DNA from 4 places in the Streptomyces sp. NPDC052682 genome. Region 2 is predicted to be linked to each of the others. Evidence: riboswitches for the same ligand, from Rfam matches in the RefSeq annotation. Region 2 holds a riboswitch; each other region holds the start of a gene.
The links. A riboswitch is a leader RNA that binds a small molecule or an ion and turns the genes downstream of it on or off. The one in region 2 is predicted to bind cyclic di-AMP.
Positions count from the first base shown of each region.

Region 1: linked by a shared signal. The riboswitch ahead of AB0K80_RS04575 (LysM peptidoglycan-binding domain-containing protein) and the one ahead of AB0K80_RS14110 (M23 family metallopeptidase) in region 2 are both predicted to bind cyclic di-AMP.
Region 3: linked by a shared signal. The riboswitch ahead of AB0K80_RS21435 (NlpC/P60 family protein) and the one ahead of AB0K80_RS14110 (M23 family metallopeptidase) in region 2 are both predicted to bind cyclic di-AMP.
Region 4: linked by a shared signal. The riboswitch ahead of AB0K80_RS13465 (LysM peptidoglycan-binding domain-containing M23 family metallopeptidase) and the one ahead of AB0K80_RS14110 (M23 family metallopeptidase) in region 2 are both predicted to bind cyclic di-AMP.

Region 1 covers NZ_JBFATS010000002.1:455,346-460,825, reverse strand. The annotation lists gene AB0K80_RS04585 (DUF2092 domain-containing protein) at 1-140, opposite strand, end outside; gene AB0K80_RS04580 (polyprenyl synthetase family protein) at 427-1,437, opposite strand; cyclic di-AMP (ydaO/yuaA leader) riboswitch at 1,970-2,126, shown strand; gene AB0K80_RS04575 (LysM peptidoglycan-binding domain-containing protein) at 2,132-2,947, shown strand; gene AB0K80_RS04570 (HAD family hydrolase) at 2,944-3,762, opposite strand; gene AB0K80_RS04565 (GNAT family N-acetyltransferase) at 3,993-5,063, shown strand; gene AB0K80_RS04560 (glycosyltransferase) at 5,113-5,480, shown strand, end outside.
Region 2 covers NZ_JBFATS010000008.1:25,209-30,688, forward strand. The annotation lists gene AB0K80_RS14100 (PrsW family intramembrane metalloprotease) at 1-305, shown strand, start outside; gene AB0K80_RS14105 (aldo/keto reductase) at 355-1,314, opposite strand; gene AB0K80_RS14110 (M23 family metallopeptidase) at 1,409-2,437, opposite strand; cyclic di-AMP (ydaO/yuaA leader) riboswitch at 2,450-2,611, opposite strand; tRNA gene AB0K80_RS14115 (tRNA-Met) at 2,906-2,979, opposite strand; gene AB0K80_RS14120 (dihydrofolate reductase family protein) at 3,028-4,167, opposite strand; gene AB0K80_RS14125 (MarR family transcriptional regulator) at 4,257-4,772, shown strand; gene ribA (GTP cyclohydrolase II) at 4,898-5,480, shown strand, end outside.
Region 3 covers NZ_JBFATS010000013.1:50,382-55,861, forward strand. The annotation lists gene pcrA (DNA helicase PcrA) at 1-1,475, opposite strand, end outside; cyclic di-AMP (ydaO/yuaA leader) riboswitch at 1,711-1,862, shown strand; gene AB0K80_RS21435 (NlpC/P60 family protein) at 1,871-3,028, shown strand; gene AB0K80_RS21440 (hypothetical protein) at 3,048-3,401, opposite strand; gene AB0K80_RS21445 (NlpC/P60 family protein) at 3,855-4,922, shown strand; gene AB0K80_RS21450 (response regulator transcription factor) at 4,942-5,480, opposite strand, start outside.
Region 4 covers NZ_JBFATS010000007.1:246,797-252,276, forward strand. The annotation lists gene AB0K80_RS13460 (alpha-galactosidase) at 10-2,082, shown strand; cyclic di-AMP (ydaO/yuaA leader) riboswitch at 2,393-2,554, shown strand; gene AB0K80_RS13465 (LysM peptidoglycan-binding domain-containing M23 family metallopeptidase) at 2,559-3,497, shown strand; gene AB0K80_RS13470 (DUF6250 domain-containing protein) at 3,699-4,427, shown strand; gene AB0K80_RS13475 (SGNH/GDSL hydrolase family protein) at 4,573-5,358, shown strand.

The sequences.
Region 1 (5,480 bases), on a different contig from region 2:
GCGGGGACGAGTCCGATCGTCGCGGCCGCCACGCCCATCACCGCGACCGGGACCACGTACCGCGCGGCCTTGCGCCGGCCGGCGGGCAGGTCGTCGGTCTCCCCGGCGGTCGTGTTGTCGTCGGATGCGTACGGTGCCATCTGTGCCCTACCTCCGTGGTCGGCGGCGGCTGTCCATCTCGAGTCCTCGCACCGGTTCCTCGTCGAGCCGCCATTCTCACCCGAATCGGTGAGATGTGGTGAAGTCCGTGGTTTCCATCTGACCAAATCCGTCCGATGGTTGCGTCAGACCCCGGGCTCAACTCCGTGTACTGCTCCGGTATGACACGGCCGGGCGGTGTCTCCCCCGACCCGTAGGGGTCGTAGGGGCAGACACCGCCCGGAACACACCGTCGTTGCGAGGCACGCCGTCGAGCAGGGCCGGGGACTACCCCGCCCGGTGCACCACCGCGTCGCACAGTTCCACCAGGGCCGCCTTCGCGGGCCCCTCCCGCAGCGGGGCCAGGGCCGCCCGGGCCTCCTCCGCGTAGCGGACGGTGTCCCGGCGCGCCTGGTCCAGGGCCGGGTGGGCGCGCAGCAGGCGCAGCGCCTCGGCGTGCCGGCCGTCATCCGTGAGGTCGGAGTCCAGCAGCTCGCACAGGGCGACGTCCTCGGCGAGCCCGAGCCGGGCGGCCCGCTCGCGCAGCCGCAGGACGGGCAGGGTGGGGATGCCCTCGCGCAGGTCCGTGCCGGGTGTCTTGCCGGACTCGTGGGAGTCGGAGGCGATGTCCAGGACGTCGTCCGCGAGCTGGAAGGCGACGCCGAGCCGCTCGCCGTACTGGGTGAGGACGTCCACGACCGTCTCGTCGGCGCCGGACATCATCGCGCCGAACCGGCAGGAGACCGCCACCAGCGAGCCGGTCTTGCCGCCCAGCACGTCCAGGTAGTGGTCGACCGGATCGCGCCCATCCTGCGGCCCCGCCGTCTCCAGGATCTGCCCGGTGACCAGCCGCTCGAACGCCACGGCCTGCACCCGCACGGCCTCGGGTCCGAGGTCGGCCAGGATCTGCGAGGCGCGCGCGAAGAGGAAGTCGCCGGTGAGGACGGCGACGGAGTTGCCCCAGCGGGTGTTCGCGCTGGGCACCCCGCGCCGTACGGCCGCCTCGTCCATCACGTCGTCGTGGTACAGCGTGGCCAGGTGGGTCAGCTCCACGACGACGGCGGAGGGCACGATCCCGGGGGCGTACGGGTCGCCGAACTGTGCGGCGAGCATCACCAGCAGCGGCCGGAACCGCTTGCCCCCGGCGCGCACCAGGTGCTGGGCGGCCTCCGTGATGAAGGGCACCTCACTCTTGGTGGCCTCGAGCAGCCCTTCCTCGACAGCCGCCAATCCGGCCTGGACATCGGCTTCGAGAGCCTGGTCCCGCACGCTCAGCCCGAATGGCCCGACGACGGTCACGAGGGGTCTCCTGTCTGCTGGTGTCTGCTGGCGATTACACGGTTTGTCGATAGGTCGCTGCCCTCACTCGAGTCAGCGTATCCGGTCACGTTTCGATCACCGCCAGCGCCCGCTGTTACAGGCCGGGCGGTATCCGATCACGCCCGTTATGTTTTTGATCGACTGATAAGACCAGATACATACAGAAATATATCGACCGGCGCCTCGTCATGCCGGTCATCCTGCCCGCACGCCCGATTTGCCGCAAATAGCAAGCGAATTCGCCTCTTGAGCGGACATGCGCACCGGGCCGGCGATCAGTGAAGTAAGTCACTTCCGCCACACCCATCTCATCACACCACACCCCGCCGTTTCGCCTTCCCGAAAGCGCCAGTTGAACTTGGCGACCGCAAAGGATCAAGCGCGTCAAATCCCCCAAGGCAAGATCAACCAGCGTGATCTGTGACGTCGGCACTTGTTCCCGACATGTGCTCTCGCATACGTTCCCGCCCTGCCGGGCGGACGCCTAATCCTGCCGCCGCCCGTGCCACCGATGACCACTTCACTCACGCACGGCAGGAGCGGGGGACCCAGGTAAGCCGCCGGACCGGTGCTCGCACCGGTCCGGCTCGGGGTGAAGCCGCGCCCACGCGGCCGGGCACCTCCCGCCCGAACCCGACAGCTCACCTCGCAGGCGTCGGAGAGGAACGACAGCATGCCCGGACGAGGTAAGCACCGCCGCCCCAGAACCAATCCGCTCACCCGAGGTGTCGTGGCCGCCGGAACCGGCGGGGCGGCGCTCGCCCTCCCCCTGCTGGCCGCGACGACCGCGAACGCCGCCCAGCTCCCGCAGACGGCGCCCGCCACGGTCGCCCGGACCGCGCCCCAGGTGGTCCAGCCCCCCAAGACCCTCACGTACACCGTGGCCAAGGGCGACACCCTCTACCGCATCGCCGACCGGTACGACGTGCGCGGCGGCTGGCGTCAGCTCTACAAGGACAACCGCACGGCCGTCGGCGACAACCCGGGGCTGATCCACCCGGGCCTGAAGCTGAAGGTCAGGACCACCGAGGCGGACGCCGGCGAGAAGAAGGCCGGCGCGACCAAGTCGTCCACCGCCGCGAAGCCGGCGGCGAAGCCCGCCGTCCAGCCCGCCGCGAAGCCCGCCGCGTCCGTCGCCCAGGCCACCCAGGCCTCGGTGACGACGTACCCGGACAACCTCGACGGCTGGATCCGGGAAGCGCTGGACATCATGGCGCGCAAGGGCATCCCGGGGTCCTACGACGGCATCTACCGCAACATCATGCGCGAGTCGTCCGGCAACCCGCTGGCCATCAACAACTGGGACTCCAACGCCGCCGCCGGCACGCCGTCCAAGGGCCTGCTGCAGGTCATCGACCCGACCTTCCAGGCGTACCACGTGGACGGCACGTCCTGGGACCCCTACGACCCGGTCGCCAACATCACGGCGGCCTGCAACTACGCGGCCCACCGGTACGGCTCGATCGACAACGTCTTCGGGCCCTACTAGAGCCGGCTGCCGGGAAACAGTCGCTCGAGGACGACGGCGATGCCGTCGTCCTCGTTCGACAGGGTGACCTCGTCGGCCACCGCCTTCAGTTCGGGATGGGCGTTGGCCATCGCGACGCCGTGGGCGGCCCACTCGAACATCGGGATGTCGTTGGGCATGTCGCCGAAGGCGATCGTCTCGTGCCGGCCAAGACCCAGGTGCTCGGCGGCCAGCGCCAGCCCGGTCGCCTTGGTGATGCCGCACGGCTGGAGCTCGACCGTGCCCGGCCCCGACATCGTCACCGAAGCGAGGGACCCCACCACCGCGCGTGCCGTTGCCGCCAGTTCGTCGTCCGACAGGAAGGGGTGGCGCAGCAGCACCTTGCTGATGGGCGCGCACCACAGGTCCGCGCGCCGCGCGACGCGCAGCGCCGGCAGGGTCGGGTGCGGCATCAGATAGCCCGGCTCGATGAGCGTGAGCCCGTCGACGCCGTCCTGGTCGACGGCCGCGTACACCTCCCCCACCTCGGCCTCGACCTTCTCCAGCGCGGTCTCGGCGAGCTCCCGGTCCAGCGTGACGGACCACAGCAGCCGGTCGGCGCCGGCGTCGTACACCTGCGCGCCCTGCCCGCACACCGCGAGCCCCTCGCAGCGCAGGTCGTCCAGGAGCGGCCGCACTCTCGGTGCCGGGCGGCCCGTCACCACGAGGTGCTGGGCACCGGCGTCCGCCACCCGCGCGAGCGCGGCGAAGGACCGGTCGGACAGGGTGTCGTCGCCGCGCAGCAGCGTTCCGTCCAGGTCGGTGGCGATGAGGGAGTAAGCGAGGGGTGCGGCCATGATCAGAGAATACGGACCGCGGACCCGTCCGACTCATCGCCTGCCGCACGCCTCCCGCCCCGGAAAGGCCTTTCCGGCATGGCCGGTTACCGCACGGTTGAAGGTCTTCGCACCACTTGGCAACAAGATGCTCCGCTCCCTACCGCCTTGGTGGTCCCGGGCGGTACCTTCCAAGTGTCCAGGGGGGACTTGATCGGGGGGTCAGGTTGAGCAACGGACGCAGTGGACGCATGCGCGTGCTGATGCCCGAGGAGCTCGGCGAGGGGGAGAGGGAGCGCTGGCGGGAGCTGCGCGCCGGGTCACAGGCGCCGCGCAACCCTTTCATGGAGCCGGAGTTCACCGAGGCGGTGGGCCGCGTACGGCCGCGGGCCCGGGTCGCGGTGCTGTACGAGGGGCGGGAGCCGGTCGGTTTCCTGCCCTACGAGCAGGGTGCGCTGGGGCAGGGCCGGGCGATCGGGCTCGGGGTGTCGGACAGCCAGGGCGCGGTGCTGCTGCCGGGCCTGCGCCCGGACACCGGCGCGCTGCTGCGGGGCTGTTCCCTGTCGAGCTACGTCTTCGACAACCTGGAGGCCGAGCAGCAGCTGTTCACGCCGTACGCGGCGGAGGAGCACCCCGCCTACGTCATCGACGTGGCCAAGGGCTACGAGACGTACGAGTCCGTGCTGCGCGCCCAGTCGCCGAAGTTCCTCAGGACCACCCTCGCCAAGGAGCGGCGGCTGGGCCGCCAGGTCGGCGAGGTGCGGTTCGTCTTCGACGAGCGGGACCCGGCCGCGCTGCGCACCCTCATGGAGTGGAAGTCGGCGCAGTACCGCCGCACCGGCCGCCGCGACCGGTTCGCGCAGGAGTGGATCACCCGGCTGGTGGCCCGGCTCGCCGGGACCCGGGCGCCGGAGTGCAGCGGCACACTCTCGGTGCTGTACGCCGGCGGCCGGCCGGTCGCCGCGCACTTCGGGCTGCGCTCGGCCTCGGTGCTGGCCTGCTGGTTCCCGGCGTACGACCCGCGGTTCGCGAAGTACTCGCCGGGTCTGGTGCTGCACCTGCGGATGGCCGAGGCGGCGGCGGCCGGGGGCATCGGGATGCTCGACATGGGGCGGGGCGCGGCCGAGTACAAGGACGCGCTGAAGACGGGCGAACTGCCCGTGTACGAGGGCGCGGTGACGCGTCCGGGGGCGGGCGCCGCGCTGCACTGGCTCAGCCGCGAGCCCGCGCGCCGGGCGCACAGCTTCGTGCGCGGCCGGCCGCGGCTCGCGGCGCTGGCCGCGCGGACGCTGAAGGCCGGTGCCCGGCTGCGCCGGGCGTGACGGCGCACGGGGGCACAGGGGCACAGGGGGCCACGAGGGGGAGGGGCACATGTCCCGTACAGCGCGCACGCAGGAGGAGATCCGGCGGTTCCTGAGCATCGCACCGCTGCAGGTCGCCGAGCTGGACCTGGACGGGGAGGAGGTCTGGCTCCACCCCGGGCCCGGCAGCCCGCCGGTGACGTCCGGCGAGGTGTTCGTGCTGGTCAGGAAGCGGGGCAGGCCGGTCGGCACGCTGCTCGGCCGGGTCCCGCCGGGCGCGGACCCCCGGTCCGTGCTCGCCCCGCCCGCCCGGGACCTGGCCGCACGGGCGGGCGAGGACCGGCCGCAGGCACCACCCGCACCGCCGCCGGCCACGGTCGTCGTCGCCACCCGGGAACGCGCGGAGCAGCTGGCCCGCGCCCTGGACTCGCTGCTGGC
Region 2 (5,480 bases):
CCGGACGGCAGGCGGCCCGCACGGTGGCGCGGTACGAGGCGTATGCCACCTCGCTGGCGTTCCTGCGCCACCGCGCGCGGCGCGGCCGGGCGGACGCCGGTTTCGCCGTACGGGAGCGGGAGCTGCTTCAGGAGCTGTGGCGGCGCCGTGACCTGGCCCGCCCGGCCCTGGAGCACGCGGCCAGGGCCACCGCCCCGCCGGTGCCGGTGATCACACCGCCCTGGCCGGTGTACGGGCTGTACGGCGCCGCCGGGTACGGCCACCCGGCGGCACCGTACCCGGCGTACAACCCGTACCGGACCTGAGCGAAAGCCCCTACCGGTGCCGAGCGGAGGAGGACGAGGGCGACAGGGCTCAGGCCGACGCCCGCGTGAGACTGTCCACCTCTGCGTCCGTCAGCCGCAGGCCGGCCACCCCGAGCAGGGCGGGGAGCTGCTCCACGGTCCGCGCGGAGGCGATCGGCGCGGCCACCGTCGGCTGGGCCGCCAGCCACGCCAGGGCGACGGTCGCGACGGGCACCTCGTGGGCCGCGGCGATCTCGTCCAGGACCGGCAGGACGCGCCGGCCCCGCTCCGTCTCCAGGTACTTGCCGGCGCCGCCCGCCCGCGCGCTGTCCACCGTCGTAGCGGGCCGGTACTTGCCGGTGAGGAAGCCGGAGGCGAGCGCGTAGTACGGCACGGCCGCCAGGCCGGAGCGCTCGGCGACGTCGCGCAGTTCACCCTCGTAGGTGTCGCGCGAGACGAGGTTGTAGTGGGGCTGCAGCGCCACGTACCGGGCGAGGCCCTCGCGGTCGGAGAACTCCAGGGACGCCTTGAGCCGCTCCGCCGAGATGTTGGAGGCGGCGATGTAGCGCACCTTGCCCGCCTTCACCAGGTCGTCCAGCGCGCCGATGATCTCCTCGACGGGCACCTCGGGCTGGTCGAAGTGGGTGTAGTACAGGTCGATGTAGTCGGTGCCGAGGCGGCGCAGGGAGGCGTCGGCGGCGGCCTTGATGTTCGCGGCGGACAGGCCCTGGTACCGGGGGTGCTGGCTGACCTTGGTGGCGATGACGACGTCGGAGCGGTTGCCGCGCGCGGCGAGCCACCTGCCGATGATCGTCTCGGACTCGCCGCCCTGGTTGCCGTCGACCCACGCCGAGTACACGTCGGCCGTGTCGACGAAGTTGCCGCCGGCGGCCGTGTAGGCGTCCAGAACCGCGAAGGAGGTGGCCTCGTCGGCGGTCCAGCCGAAGACGTTGCCCCCGAGAGCGAGCGGGAAGACCTCGAGGTCGGAACTGCCGAGCTTGCGAAGCGAAGGGGTGGTGTTCGACGTCATGTCCGTCGTCAACGACCCGGCCGGACCCGCCCATTCCACGCGTCCGGCCAAGGGTTCGTAAACTCCCGGGCGTTGCCCGATCCCCCGGCGGGGCTCAGACGTTGAGGCCCTTGCCGCGCAGCCACGCCATCGGATCGACGCCGTTCGCGGAACCGTCCGGGTGGACCTCCAGGTGGAGGTGGGCCCCGGTGACGTTGCCGGTGGCGCCGACGCGGCCGATCACATCACCGGTGTTGACCTTCTGGCCGACGCTGACGTTGATGGAGGACTGGTGGCAGAACCACAGCTCCGTACCGTCGTCGAGGGTCAGGATCGTGCGGTAACCGTACGAACCGGCCCAGCCGGCCTCGGTGATGGTGCCGCTGTGCACGGCCTTGATGAGGGTGCCGGTGGGCGCGGCGAAGTCGAGGCCGGTGTGGTAGCCGGAGGACCAGTAGGCGCCGGCCTGGCCGAAGGTGGAGGTGATGGTGTACGAGGAGGTCGGCAGCGTGTACTGCTTGGCCAGCTCGGCCAGGCGCTCGGCCTCGGCCTTCTTGCGGGCTTCTTCCTCCGCCTTCTCCTTGGCCGCGGCGGCCTTGGCCTCGGCCTCCTTCTGCGCCTTCTCGGCGGCCTCCTGAGCGGCCTTCTCGGCGGCGGCCGCGGCCTCGGCGGCGGCCTTGCTCTCGACCTGGGCCTGCTGCCGCTCGGCCTGCGCCATGATCCGGGCGCGCAGCACCTCACCGGCGTCGGCGGCGCCCTGCTCGGTGTCGGCGGAGGTCGTGCCGATGCTGCTGAGCGGGGTGGCGGAGCCCTCGGGGGTGTCGTCGTCCGAGATCAGGGAACCCACGGAGGACAGGTCCGGCATGGAGATCGACACCGGCGGCTTGCCGGTCTGCGCGCTGGCCATGCCGCCCGCGCCGACGGCCGCTATGACACCGACGCCGAGGACGGTGGAGCTGCGGGCGAGCCCGCCGCGCTGCTTGGTGACGCGATGCCGGCCGCGTACGGGACGGATGGACTCCTCGGTGGGGTTCCACTCCTGGAACGGGCCCTCGTCGACGCTGGGGCCGCCGTAGCCGAAGGTGTCGGTCTCGCGCCGGCTCGGCGCGTACGGGGCCGCGGGGGCAGGCCGGTTGGACGCCACGTAGGCGTACTCCTTTCCTTCCGTCTCCGCCTACCGGGTTAGCTGACGGGTTCGGAGCGGGAAGGTCTCCTACGCGCGTATACCGGCCGGCCGTGCCGGCACGGCGGTATCCGCGTGATTCACCCCATGGTGGTGGTTCCCCGGTTCCCTTGCGGGATTCGGCGCGTGCGCACGGAGCCGCCTTCTGTGACGGCTGGGACGACCGCGCTGCGTTATCGAACGTTAATAGAGGTGAGGTGGTGATTCCAAGCGGTTCCGCTTGATCGTTAGCGAATTTCCCGGGGACTTACCTGTCATCACCGGCGATAATCGGGCGAGTTGACCACACCTCGCGTGACTGACGGGGCTTGACGGACCGTCAACTGCCGTGCGGAGCGGGACAGTGCGGTCACACCGCGTGACGCTGCCGCCCCGGCTCGGGAACGACTCAGGGCCGGAACTCGATGAGTTCCGGCCCTGAGCCTTCAGTAGCGGGGACAGGATTTGAACCTGCGACCTCTGGGTTATGAGCCCAGCGAGCTACCGAGCTGCTCCACCCCGCGTCGGTATGACACCAGTGTACGCCATGTTCGGGACAGCCCGCACACACGTCACCGCCCGCCGCCGATCAGGTGCCGGTTGGGGGCTTTGGCCCGCTCCTCGTGCTCCGCCAGGACGACGACGTCCGCACCGGCCGCCGCCAGCAGTCCGCTGCCGTCCGCGCCCGCCACGAAGGTGTCCGGCTCCCGCCACGCCGTGACCACCCGCCGTACGCCCGCCGCCAGGATCAGCCGGGCACAGGGCAGCGGCCGGGAGGACCGGCGGGCGCAGGGTTCCAGGCTGCTGTAGACGGTGGCGGTCGCCAGGCGCGGGTCGTCCGGGCCGGTCTTCGCCAGCGCGGCCTCCTCCGCGTGCACGACGGGGTCGCCGCCCTCGCGGGAGTACCCCCGGGCCAGTTCCGTACCGTCGGCCGCCACCACCACCGCCCCCACGCTGAACGCGGTGTCCGAGGGCGGGCAGCGCTCGGCCAGTTCGCAGGCCAGGGCGAGCCAGTGGTGGTCCGCGGCCGAGGGCAGCGGGCCGGTGCCCGGGGCGGTCGGCCGGTAGCGCATGAGGACGACGTCGCCGATCGCGCGGGTCTCCAGCAGCCGCAGCCGGCCGCCCTGGTAGGAGCCCGGGCCGAAGAGGCGGGGCGCGGCCGGATCGCCCACGAAGAGCGGGGCGAGGACGAGCTGGAGTTCGTCGGCGAGGCCCTGGGTGAGGAGCTGGGTGTGGATCTGCCCGCCGCCCTCGACCATGAGCCGCCGTACGCCGCGCACGTCGTGCAGGTGGGTGAGCAGGCGCCGCCAGTCGAGGCCGCTGCCGAGCGGCACGACGTCGGCGGTGATGCCGAGGGCGCGGGCCCGTTCGGCGCCCCGGTCGGTCGTGTAGAGGACCTTCTCGCCCCCGGTGTGCCAGAACTGTGCCGCCGGGTCCAGGTCCCCGGAGCCGCTGACCGTGACCTTCAGGGGGTACTCGGGCCTGCCCTCGGCCAGGCGGGCGGCGCGCCGCCCGGGCGCGTTGACCAGCAGCCGGGGGTTGTCGGCGCGGATGGTGCCGGCGCCGACCAGGATCGCGTCGACGGACGCCCGCACCTCGTCGACCCGGTCGAAGTCGGCGGGGCTGGACAGCAGCAGGCGCTCAGGGCCGGTGTCGTCCAGGTAGCCGTCGAGGGAGACGGCGGCGGACAGCAGGACGTACGGGTGGGGCATCGGCGCGCTCCTCGCAGCCGGACCCGGGAGCCGTGCGGCGGGTCCTGGTGGGTCTTGGTTCAAGTTTGAAGCAAACCTACACTGGCGGCATGACGACCCGCTGGCTCTCCCCTGCCGAGCAGCGCGCCTGGCGCGCGTACCTCGCCGCCACCCTGCTCGTGGAGGACGCGATCGACCGGCAGCTCCAGCAGGACGCCGGCATGCCGCACCTGTACTACTCCATCCTGGCCACCCTCTCGGAAACCCCGGAGCGGCGGCTGCGCATGACCGACCTCGCCGAGCGGCTGAAGATCACGCGGACCCGGCTGACGTACGCCGTGACGCGCCTGGAGAAGGACGGCCTGGTACGGCGGGAGGCGTGCCGGTGGGACAAGCGGGGCAGCATCGCCGTGCTGACCGACGCGGGCCTGGCGGTGCTGGAGCGCGCGGCTCCCGGGCACGTCGAGACCGTACGGGCCTCCCTCTTCGACCACCTCAGCGAGGAGCAGGTCGGGCAGCTGGAGGAGATCTGCGGCGAGGTGGCACGGGCGCTGCAGGAGGACGCGACGCGGCCGGCGTCCGACGACGTGCCGTGGCGCCGCCGCTCGTCGCCGCCCTGCTCATGACGCTGTGAGATGCCCCTCATCATGCGGCTGAATAGCCAGTTGCTTCAAATTTAAAGCATGCAGTAGAGTCCCGGGCCATGTCCTGCTTCAAATCTGAAGCACTGGAACGGAACCCGGAGGCCCGCATGCCCGAGATCCCCGCCGCCACCCCGCGCGCCCGTGTCCGGGTCCCGCTGCGCTTCCACGACGGCTACCGCGTCGACGCGGACCTGGTCACCTTCCACGGGCTGGTGGACGGCCGGGAGCACCTGGCCGTCGTCCTGGGCGACCCCGGCCCGGTGCCGCTGGTACGGCTGCACTCCGAGTGCCTGACCGGGGACGTGTTCGGCTCGGCGCGCTGCGACTGCGGCCCGCAGCTGCGCGAGGCGGTCGAGCGCATCACCGACCGCGGCGGGGTCCTGCTCTACCTCCGCCAGGAGGGCCGCGGCATCGGCCTCTACAACAAGCTCGACGCGTACGCCCTCCAGGACCAGGGGCTCGACACGTACGAGGCGAACGCGGCCCTGGGCCTGCCCGAGGACGCCCGCGACTACACGGCTGCGGCCCAGATGCTGGGGGCCCTGGGCATCCGCGAACTGGACCTGCTCTCCAACAACCCCGACAAGGCCGACCAGTTGCGCGCCCTGGACGTCACGGTCCGCGACCGCGTCCCGACGGGTGTCTTCACGACCGCGCACAACGTCCGTTACCTGCGGGCGAAGGTGCTGC
Region 3 (5,480 bases), on a different contig from region 2:
ACGTTGAGGATACGGCGCAGCGGCACCGAGTCCTCCGGGTTGGCCAGCACCCGCAGGTAGGCCAGGACGTCCCGGACCTCCTTGCGCTCGTAGAAGCGGACCCCGCCGACGACCTTGTAGGGCAGGCCGACGCGGATGAAGACCTCTTCGAAGACACGGGACTGGGCGTTGGTGCGGTAGAAGACGGCGACGTCGCCGGCCTTCGCCTCGCCCGCGTCCGTGAGGCGGTCTATCTCGTCGGCGACGAACTGGGCCTCGTCGTGCTCGGTGTCCGCGACGTACCCGGTGATCAGCGCGCCGGCGCCGGCGTTGGTCCACAGGTTCTTGGGGCGGCGGGACTCGTTGCGCTCGATGACCGCGTTGGCGGCGGACAGGATCGTCTGCGTGGAGCGGTAGTTCTGCTCCAGCAGGATCGTCGTCGCGTCCGGGTAGTCCTCCTCGAACTGGAGGATGTTGCGGATCGTCGCGCCCCGGAAGGCGTAGATCGACTGGTCGGCGTCGCCGACCACGCACAGCTCGGCGGGCGGGACCTCGGCCTCGGGGGGCACGTCGACGGGGTGCTCAAAGGTGCCGACCAGCTCGCGGACCAGGGCGTACTGCGCGTGGTTGGTGTCCTGGTACTCGTCCACGAGCACGTGGCGGAAGCGACGGCGGTAGTGCTCGGCGACGTCCGGGAAGGCGCGCAGCAGGTTGACCGTCGTCATGATCAGGTCGTCGAAGTCGAGCGCGTTCGCCTCGCGCAGCCGCGACTGGTACAGGGCGTAGGCCTGGGCGAGGGTCTTCTCGAAGCCGTCGGAGGCCTGGGCGGCGAAGTCCTCCTCGTCGATCAGCTCGTTCTTCAGGTTGCTGATCTTGGCGCTGAAGGACTTCGGCGGGTAGCGCTTGGGGTCGAGGTCCAGGTCGCGGCAGACCAGGGCCATCAGCCGCTTGGAGTCGGCGGCGTCGTAGATCGAGAACGACGACGTGAAGCCGAGCTTCTTGGACTCGCGGCGCAGGATGCGCACGCACGCACTGTGGAAGGTCATCACCCACATGGCGTGCGCGCGCGGGCCGACGAGCTGCTCGACGCGCTCCTTCATCTCGCCCGCGGCCTTGTTGGTGAAGGTGATCGCGAGGATCTGGCCGGGGTGGACGCCCCGCTCGGCGAGCAGGTAGGCGATGCGGTGGGTGAGCACGCGGGTCTTGCCGGAGCCGGCGCCGGCCACGATGAGCAGGGGGGAGCCGGAGTGCACGACGGCGGCGCGCTGGTTGTCGTTCAGCCCCTCGAGGAGCGCCGCGGAGTCCACCACCGGGCGCGGGGCGCCGTCCCGGTAGTGGGTGTCCCGGTCCGGCGGCACGTCGAACGTCCCGCCGAACAGATCGTCCGGGACCGGCTCCGGTCCGTGATCGTCCTCGGGCGGCGGCGGGGGTCCGTCCTCGTGACCCCGCGGGGCCTGGAGGTCCGCCAGGAAGCTGTCGTCAAAGAGGCTGCTCATCGCTCTCCGAGTCTAGGGCGCCGCACCGACAACCCGCCGCCGCCCTGAGAACATCGCCGGTCACAGCCCACTTCCGCGCGACCACGAACAGTGAAACCCGACCCAGGTCACGAAAATGTATCGGGCATATCACCCACCAACCTTCACACGGACCACACGAGTTGGCTACCGTGCGGTCGGGCCGCACGACCCCCACCGGCGAACGTCGCCGGGCCGCGCGGCCTCCGCCGAGTCCGGCCTGCCGCCGTCGCAGCCGGAGCCGGGGACCCACCGAGACCCCGGGGTGAATCGGCCCGCCTCCCCTTCGGGGACCGGCCGTAGGGCAAACCTTCCGAAGCACGCGCCCGAACCCGACAGCTAACCCGGTAGGCGGAACACGGAAGGAGTCGCCACCCTTGGCGTCGCACCGCAAGTCGCGTCCTGCCGGTACGCGCGTAGCAGGCATACGGCCCCCCGCCCTCGCCACGGCGGCCCTCACGTCCGTGGCCCTGCTGTCCCAGACCGCCAACGCCGCCCCCTCCGAGGACGGCAAGCCGAGCCTGGAGGAGGTCGAGAAGAAGGTCGACGACCTGTACCGCCAGGCCGAGTCGGCGACCGAGAAGTACAACGCGGCCAAGGAGAAGACCGCCAAGCAGCGCAAGCGCGTCGACACGCTCCTCGACGACGTGGCCGAGCGCACCCAGAAACTCAACGAGGCGCGGGAGGAGCTGGGTTCCTTCGCCGCCGCCCAGTACCGCACCGGCGCTTCCGTCCCGGACACCGCGACGTTCCTGCTCGCGGACACCCCGCAGGACTACTTCGACCAGACCCAGCTGATGAGCCGGCTCACCGGCCGTCAGAAGGAGGCGGTCGACGACTACGTCACGCAGCAGTCCGAGACGATGCGCAAGCGCCAGGAGGCCACCGAGAGCCTCGAGACGCTCACCGACACGCAGAGCGACCTCAGGACGGCGAAGGCCACCGTCCAGAAGAAGCTCGCCGACGCGCGGGAGCTGCTGTCGAAGCTGACCGCCGAGGAGAAGGCGCGGCTCGCGGCGATCGAGCGCAAGAAGCAGGAGGAGGCCGCCCGCGAGGCCGCCGAGCTGGCCCGGCAGCAGGCCGAGCAGCAGGCCCAGGAGACGGCCCAGCCGCAGGAGACCCCCAGCCCCTCCCCCTCCACGGGCCCGACGGCGCCCTCGGCCGGCTCCTCGTACACCACCAAGGCCGAGAAGGCGCTCGCCTTCGCCCGCGCGCAGATCGGCAAGCCGTACGTCTGGGGCGCCACCGGCCCCGGCTCCTACGACTGCTCCGGCCTCACCCAGGCTGCCTGGAAGGCCGCGGGCGTGGACCTGCCGCGCACCACCTACGACCAGGTGAACGCCGGCACCACGGTCCCGCTCTCCCAGGCGCAGCCCGGTGACCTGGTCTTCTTCTACGACGACGTCACCCACGTGGGGATCTACATCGGCAACGGCATGATGATCCACGCCCCGAAGCCCGGCACCTACGTCCGCGAGGAGTCGATCTTCTACGACGGCGAGTCGGCCATCCACAGCGTGGTGCGGCCGGCCTGACCACGCCGGTGCCAGAGGGTCAGGTCCACAGCACCGCGATGAAGACGTTCGCCACGGTCAGCAGGCCCACCAGGCCGAACAGGCGCTTGTCGGTCCGCTCCTCGTCCCGCTTCACGTAGACGAGCCCCAGGATCACGATCAGCAGCGCCAGCTTCACGCCGATCTTGATGTTGTCGACGGACTGGTCGTCGGCCTGGTTGAGGCCGACCAGGATCGCCCCGGTGACCAGCATCGTCAGCGCGCCGTGCAGCATCGCGGGGCTGAAGCGGGCGCTGCCCTGGCCCATCGCCTTCATCTGGGTGAGGAAGCCGCCGAGGAGCGCCGCGATGCCGATGATGTGCAGACCGACGAAGAGGTGGATGAGTACGTCCATGAGCCCGGAGCCTATGAGGGCCCCCTGGCCCGCCCGACACCGGCCCGGCGCTCCCGGTGCTCCGCGCGCGTGCGTCTCTGCGCGCATAGCACCTGCCCGGCGCCGCCCGGGCGAGATCCGGCACATCGGTCATCGCTCTCGGTGAAGTCGACAGCGTCTGGACGGGATCACGGTCACAGAAGGTCACCTTCCGGTCCCGTGGCGCCAGTTCCGTGCAACCGCCCTCCGGCCCGGCACGGCCAGCTTTAGCGTCCTGCCCCAGGTGACCGGCTCCCCACCGCCGCCCGGGCCAGGGGCGGCAGTCGGCCACCACCGCCGAGAAGGTCCGGCGGCGGCCCGCTTCCCCCTGTGCGGGCCGTCGCCGGACGCGCGGGCCGCTCACGACGGTCCTCCGACCGCTCCCCGACGGCCGTGCGCCGGACCGGCGGGCGTCGGAAAGGACGTGAAGCGCAGGTGGCAGCACACCGCAAGCCCAGCAGACGCACGCTGGGCGGTGGTCCGACCCGCACGGCCGCGACGCTCGCCCTGGCGGGCGCGGCGACCGCCACCGGATTCGAGGGGACCGGCCAGGCCGATCCTCAGCTGTCCCCGGAGCAGGTCGCGTCCCGGGTGGACACGCTGTACCAGGAGGCGGAGGCGGCCACCGAGAAGTACAACGGCGCGAAGGAGAAGGCGGAGGCGGCCCGGCAGCGGCTCAACAGGCTCCAGGACGCCATGGCCCGCAAGCAGGAGCGGCTGAACGCCGCCCGTGAAGCCCTCGGTTCGGTCGCGACGGCCCAGTACCGCGGCGGCGGGCTCGACCCCGCGCTGCAGCTCGCCCTGTCCGACGACCCCGGCCGGTATCTGGAGGGCGCCGAGTTCGCCGAACGGGCCGGGCACCGGCAGACGGCCACCGTCAACCGCGTACGCCGGCAGCTCGGCGAGATCGAGCGGCTGCGGGGCGCGGCGCGGATCGAGGTCGCGTCGCTCACGTCCCGCCAGGCGGAGCTGCACCGGCACAAACGCACGGTCACCGGGAAGCTGGCCGCCGCCCGCCGGCTGCTGTCCCGGCTGACCGACGGGGAACGCGCCCGGCTCGCCGGACAGCAGCCCACCGCCCGCGCCGCACGCTCGTCCGCTGCCGGCCGGGCGAGTCTCCCGGCCCCCGGATCCGCCACCGCGCAGGCGCCCAACTCCCGTGCTGCGGCGGCCGTCTCCTACGCCTTCCAGAAGCTCGGCAGCCCCTACGTGTGGGGCGCGACGGGCCCCGACGCCTTCGACTGCTCGGGCCTGGTCCAGGCGGCGTACCGCTCCGCCGGGGTCTCCCTGCCCCGCACCACCTACGCCCAGATCGGAGCGGGCCGCCGCGTCGCCCGCTCCGAGCTCCTCCCGGGCGACCTGGTCTTCTTCTACTCCGGCATCAGCCACGTCGGGATCTACGTGGGCGGCGGCCGGATGATCCACGCCCCGAACCCCTCGGCGCCGGTACGGCTCGCCCCGCTCGACGAGATGCCCTTCGCGGGGGCGACGCGGGTGGTGTGAGCGAGCCTTCGCCGCCCCGTCAGACCAGGCGCCGGGCCGTCGCCCACCGGGTGAGCTCGTGCCGGTTCGACAGCTGGAGCTTGCGCAGCACCGCCGAGACATGGGACTCGACCGTCTTGACGGAGATGAACAGCTGCTTGGCGATCTCCTTGTACGCGTAGCCGCGGGCGATCAGCCGCAGCACCTCGCGCTCGCGCTGGGTGAGACGGTCCAGGTCCTCGTCGACCGGAGGGGCGTCGGTGGAGGCGAAGGCGTCCAGGACGAACCCGGCCAGGCGGGGCGAGAAGACGGCGTCGCCGTCCTGCACACGGAAGATGGAGTCGACGAGGTCCGTGCCGGTGATCGTCTTGGTGACGTAACCCCGGGCACCGCCGCGGATCACGCCGATCACGTCCTCCGCCGCGTCCGAGACGGACAGGGCGAGGAACCGCACAGGGCGCTCGGTGTCGGCCATCAACGGGGCGCAGCGACGCAGCACTTCGACGCCGCCGCCGCCCGGCAGGTGCACGTCGAGGAGGACGACCTCGGGCCGGGTCGCGGTGATGACCGTGACCGCCT
Region 4 (5,480 bases), on a different contig from region 2:
GAGGGCCTGATGCTGGAGATCTCCGAAAACGCGCGTACCTGGCTTCTGTCCGGGCCCACCAGCAGTTACGCCGTCCACCTCACCGACCGCGACGAGCTGCTGCACCTGTACTGGGGGCCCAGGATCGCGCTGGCCGACGCCGAGGCGCTCGCCGTGCGCCCGCTGCCCGCGTACTGGCCGTTCGAGGCCCCGCTCGACGGGCGCGAGGAGTACCCGGTCGAGGGCGGCCCGCGGTTCGTCCGGCCCGCCCTGTCCGTGCGCACGGCCGAACGGCGCGGCACCCAGTGGACGTACGACGGGCACGAGCGTGCCGACGACGGGGAGCTGCGGCTCCGCTTCCGGGACGGCGGCCTCGCCGTCACGCTGCACTACCGGATGCGGCACGACGTGGTCGAGCGCTGGGTGACCCTCGCCAACGAGGGGCAGGACGTCGAGGTGCTGCGCGCCGACTCCGCCACCTGGACCCTGCCCGACCGCGACGGCTGGCGGCTGTCCCAGCTGCACGGCCGCTGGGGCGCGGAGTCCCGGCTGACCCGCGCCGAGCTGACCTACGGCGAGAAGGTCATCGGCAGCCGGCGCGGCCACACCGGCCACCAGCACCTGCCCTGGGTCGCCCTCGAAACCGACGCCACCGAGGAGCGCGGCGAGGTCTACGGCTGCGCCCTCGGCTGGTCCGGCTCCTGGCGCATCGCCGTCGCCCAGCTCCCGGACGCGCGCGTGCAGATCACCGGCGGCGCCGGGCACGACGACTCGGGCCTGCTGATGCTGCGTACCGGCGAGTCGTACACCACCCCCGTCTTCGCGGGGCTGTGGAGCGACGGGGGCTTCGGCGGGGCCAGCCGCGCCTGGCACGCCTACCAGCGGGCGTACGTCGTCCCGGACGCCGACCGGGACCGGCCGGTGCTGTTCAACTCCTGGGAGGCGACCGAGTTCGACATCTCCGAGGAGCAGCAGCGGGCGCTCGCCGAGCGGGCCGCGGCGATGGGCGTGGAGCTGTTCGTGGTCGACGACGGCTGGTTCGGCGCGCGCACCAGCGACCGGGCCGGGCTCGGTGACTGGACCCCCAACCCCGACCGCTTCCCGCAGGGCCTGAAGCCGCTCGCGGACCATGTGCACGGCCTGGGGATGCAGTTCGGCATCTGGGTCGAGCCGGAGATGGTCAACCCGGACAGCGAGCTGTACCGGGCGCACCCGGACTGGGTGCAGTTCCAGCCGGGCCGCGCGCGTACGGAGTTCCGCAACCAGCTGGTGCTCAACCTGGCCCGCGAGGACGTCCAGGAGTACCTCTGGGACCAGCTCCACGGGCTGCTGTCCAGCGCCCCCATCGACTATGTGAAGTGGGACTTCAACCGCTGCTTCTCGGACGCCGGCTGGCCGGAGGACGCGTATCCGCAGCGGCTGTGGGTGGACCATGTGCGCGCCCTGTACGCCCTGCTGGACCGGCTGCGCGAGGCGCATCCGGGTGTCGCCTTCGAGTCCTGCTCGGGCGGTGGCGGACGGATCGACCTCGGGGTGCTCGGCCGGACGGACCAGGTGTGGACCTCGGACAACACCGACCCGCTCGACCGGCTCGCCATCCAGCACGGCTTCAGCCAGATCCACCCCGCGCGGGTCATGGCGGCCTGGGTCACCGACAGCCCCAACGCCATGCTCAACCACCGGGCGAGCTCGCTGCGCTTCCGGTTCGTCAGCGCCATGGCCGGGGTGCTCGGCGTCGGCGGCGACCTCACGAAGTGGTCGCAGGAGGAGCTCGACGAGGCGCGCGAGTGGGTGACGCTCTACAAGGAGATCCGGCCCGTGGTGCAGCGCGGCGACCTGTACCGGCTGCGCCCGCCGGCGGGCGGGCTGAGCGCCGTGCAGTACGTCCTCGGCGACGACACCGTCGTCCTGGCCTGGCTCCAGGCACAGCACTTCGGCGAGCCGATGCCGGCGCTCCGGCTGCGCGGCCTCGACCCGTCGGCGACGTACGAATGCCTTGAAACGGGCGAAATTCACCGAGGGGCGGTGCTGACGCACCACGGGCTGCGGGTCGGGCTGCGCGGGGACCTGGACGCCACCGTGGTCCGGCTGCGACGGCGATGACCTGATTCGAGTCGACTGTCTGAATAGGCCGCTTCTTCCTGACGTGCCCCGAAAAGGAGTCAGAATGCTCGGGGCACGTGAGCAGCGTCATAATCGTGACGATGTGTGGTTGCCATGTGCACGTAATAAAGGCCCTTTCCAAGGGAATTCGAGGAAAGCAAAAGATCCTTAATCGACCGACGGTCACCACAAAAGGCGGCGGAATTCTCCTGAATCGCCGTCACGGGCAACCGCACGCTTGTCCCCGCGCATCTTGTTCGCTTACGTTCGCCACCGATCCGGACGGACGCCGAATCCTGCCGCCGCCCGGAGCCCGCACACACTGACCCGTGTACGGCAGGAGCGGGGGACCCACAGGCAAGACGCCTGTTCCGGTCTCCGGAACAGGCTTGGGGTTAAGCCGCGCCTCGGCGCGGCCGGGCATCTCCAGTCCGCACCCGACAGCTCACCTCGCAGGCGCCGGAGAGGAATTCGCCATGCCCGCGAAGGGTAAGCACCGCCGTCCCAAGAGCCAGCGTTTCACTCGTTCCCTCGCCGCCGCCGGAACCGGTGGCGCCGCACTCGCCCTTCCGCTGCTGGGCGCCGCCGGCGCCCACGCGGCCACCCCGCAGTCCGCTCCGGACCAGGCCGTCGCGTCCCTTCCGGCGGCGCAGCAGAACGCTGCCGGAAAGAAGGACGGGGGCGTGCGGACGTACACCGTGAAGGCCGGTGACTACCTCGTCAAGATCGCCGAAGAGCAGCACGTCAGCGGTGGCTGGAAGAAGCTCTACGCCGACAACCGCGAGGCCGTCGGCGACGACCCGTCGCTGATCCACCCCGGCCTGAAGCTGTCGATAGGCAAGAAGGCCGCGACGGGCACCGGCAAGCCGGCCGTCCCGGCCAAGCCCAAGACCACGTCGTCGAAGCCGTCGTCCTCCAAGGCGTCGTCCTCGAAGACGTCGGCCGCGAAGCCCGCCGCCGCGAAGACCACCACCGCCGACCGGGCCGTCCAGGCCGCGACCAGCGCCGCCGGCTTCACCGCCCCGGTGACCGGCCCGGTCGGCACCGGCTACAAGGTGGCGGGCAGCATGTGGTCCAGCGGTTACCACACCGGCGTCGACTTCGTCGTCCCGACCGGCACCTCCGTGAAGGCCGTGGGCGCGGGCACGGTCGTCTCCGCCGGCTGGGCCGGCGCGTACGGCAACCAGGTCGTCATCAAGCTGAACGACGGCTACTACGCCCAGTACGCCCACCTGTCCTCGCTCTCGGTGTCGGCCGGCCAGACCGTCACCGCCGGACAGCAGGTCGGCCTGTCGGGCTCCACCGGCAACTCCACGGGTCCGCACCTGCACTTCGAGATCCGCACCACGCCCGACTACGGCTCGGACGTGGACCCGGTCGCCTACCTCCGTACGCACGGCGTCTCCGTGGGCTGACCCGCACGACCACTTGCCTGACACGCCGCCGAAGGCCGGACCCCGATCCCCGGGTCCGGCCTTCGGTGTGTGGGCGCGAACGCCTCGACAGGCGAGGGTGGTTGGGACACAGTGATCGGTGCGACGAGAGCAAGCGCTTTCCGTCCGCTTGCTTTCCGCCCGCTTCCCTTCCTCTCCCTCGACCAGAAGGAGCCGTGTCCCGTGCCGACCACCCGCAGAGCGTTCGCAGCCCTCGCCGCCGGTGCCGCCCTGGGGGCCCTCGCCCCGGCGGGCACCGCGCACGCCGCACCGCACGGACGGCCGCGGCCCCGCCGCCTCCTCGCCCACGACGACTTCTGCCACGGACTGGGCCAGTGGGTCACCGAACTCCAGGACGGCGGCACCGTCTCCGCCTCCCGAGGCGTCCTCGACATCGACGTCCCCAGCGGGGCCACGGTCTGGTTCCGGGAGCGGCTGGAGGGACCGTACGTCCTGGAGTACACCGCCACCGCGGTGTCCGAGGGCGGGCCCAACGACCGCGTCTCGGACCTCAACACCTTCTGGAACGCCACCGACGTCCGCTCCCCGGACGACCTCCTCGCCACACCGCGCGGCGGCGCGCTCGCCGAGTACGACCAGCTGACCTGCTACTACGCCGGCTACGGGGCGAACTACAACACCACCACCCGGCTGCGCCGGTACGTCGGCGAGCCCGGTGTCCGTCCCCTGCTCCTCGACTACACCGAACCCCTGCTGGTGCCGAACCAGCCCAACCGGGTCCGGATCGTCTCCGCCGGGCCGACGGTCCAGTGGTGGAACAACGGCCGGCTCGTCTTCGACTACACCGACCCGCAGCCCTACACGGGCGGCCACTTCGCCTTCCGTACCGTGTGGAGCCACTTGCGGGTCACCGGGTTCCGGGTGTGGCGGCCCAGCCCTCAACACCCCTGACACAGGGCGTATTCCGGACTTGACGAACACTTGGAGAGTGGCTTATCTCACCGCGCGTCAAGCCTTGCCTACGGTCGCGTAGGTCACATTCGAAGGTGAATCATGTCCTGCTGTGGCAGACGATTCGAAGAGTGACAGCAGATCAGTGATCGGGTCGTACGTTGCGGTGGGGGACAGCTTCACCGAGGGCGTCGGCGACCCCGGCCCCGACGGGGCGTTCGTCGGCTGGGCCGACCGGTTCGCGGTGCTGCTCGCGGACCGCCGGCCCGAAGGCGACTTCCAGTACACCAACCTCGCGGTGCGCGGCAGACTGCTCGACCAGATCGTGGCGGAGCAGGTGCCGAGGGCCGTCGAGCTCGCCCCCGACCTGGTCTCGTTCTGCGCGGGCGGCAACGACATCCTCCGCCCCGGCACCGACCCGGACGACGTGGCCGAGCGGTTCGAGCGGGCGGTGGCGGCGCTGGCCGCCGCGGCCGGCACCGTCCTGGTGACGACCGGGTTCGACACCCGGGGCATGCCCGTGCTCAAGCACCTGCGCGGCAAGATCGCCACGTACAACGGGCATGTGCGGGCCATCGCCGACCGGTACGGGTGCCCGGTGCTCGACCTGTGGTCGCTCAGGAGCGTCCAGGACCGCCGGGCCTGGGACGCCGACCGGCTGCACCTGTCGCCCGAGGGGCACACGCGCGTGGCGCTGCGGGCGGGCCAGGTCCTCGGCCTTCAGGTCCCGGCCGACCCGGAACAGCCGTGGCCGCCGCTGCCGCCGCGCGGCACCCTGGAGGTCCGGCGGGACGACGTCCAGTGGGCACGCGAGTACCTGGTGCCGTGGATCGGGCGACGGCTGCGCGGGGAGTCCTCCGGGGACCATGTGACGGCCAAGGGAGCGTTGTCGCCGCACGACATCAAGATGCGGATCGCGGCGGTGGCCTGAGCGCGGGGGCCGGGCTCGCGGCGCCCTTCGTGGGCCGCGGGCCGGTTCCGGTGTGGTCGGTCCTTCTGTGGGCTGCGGGTTCCGGCCCGCCCGGGGGGTCTCGTGCGGGCTGCGGGTTCGGT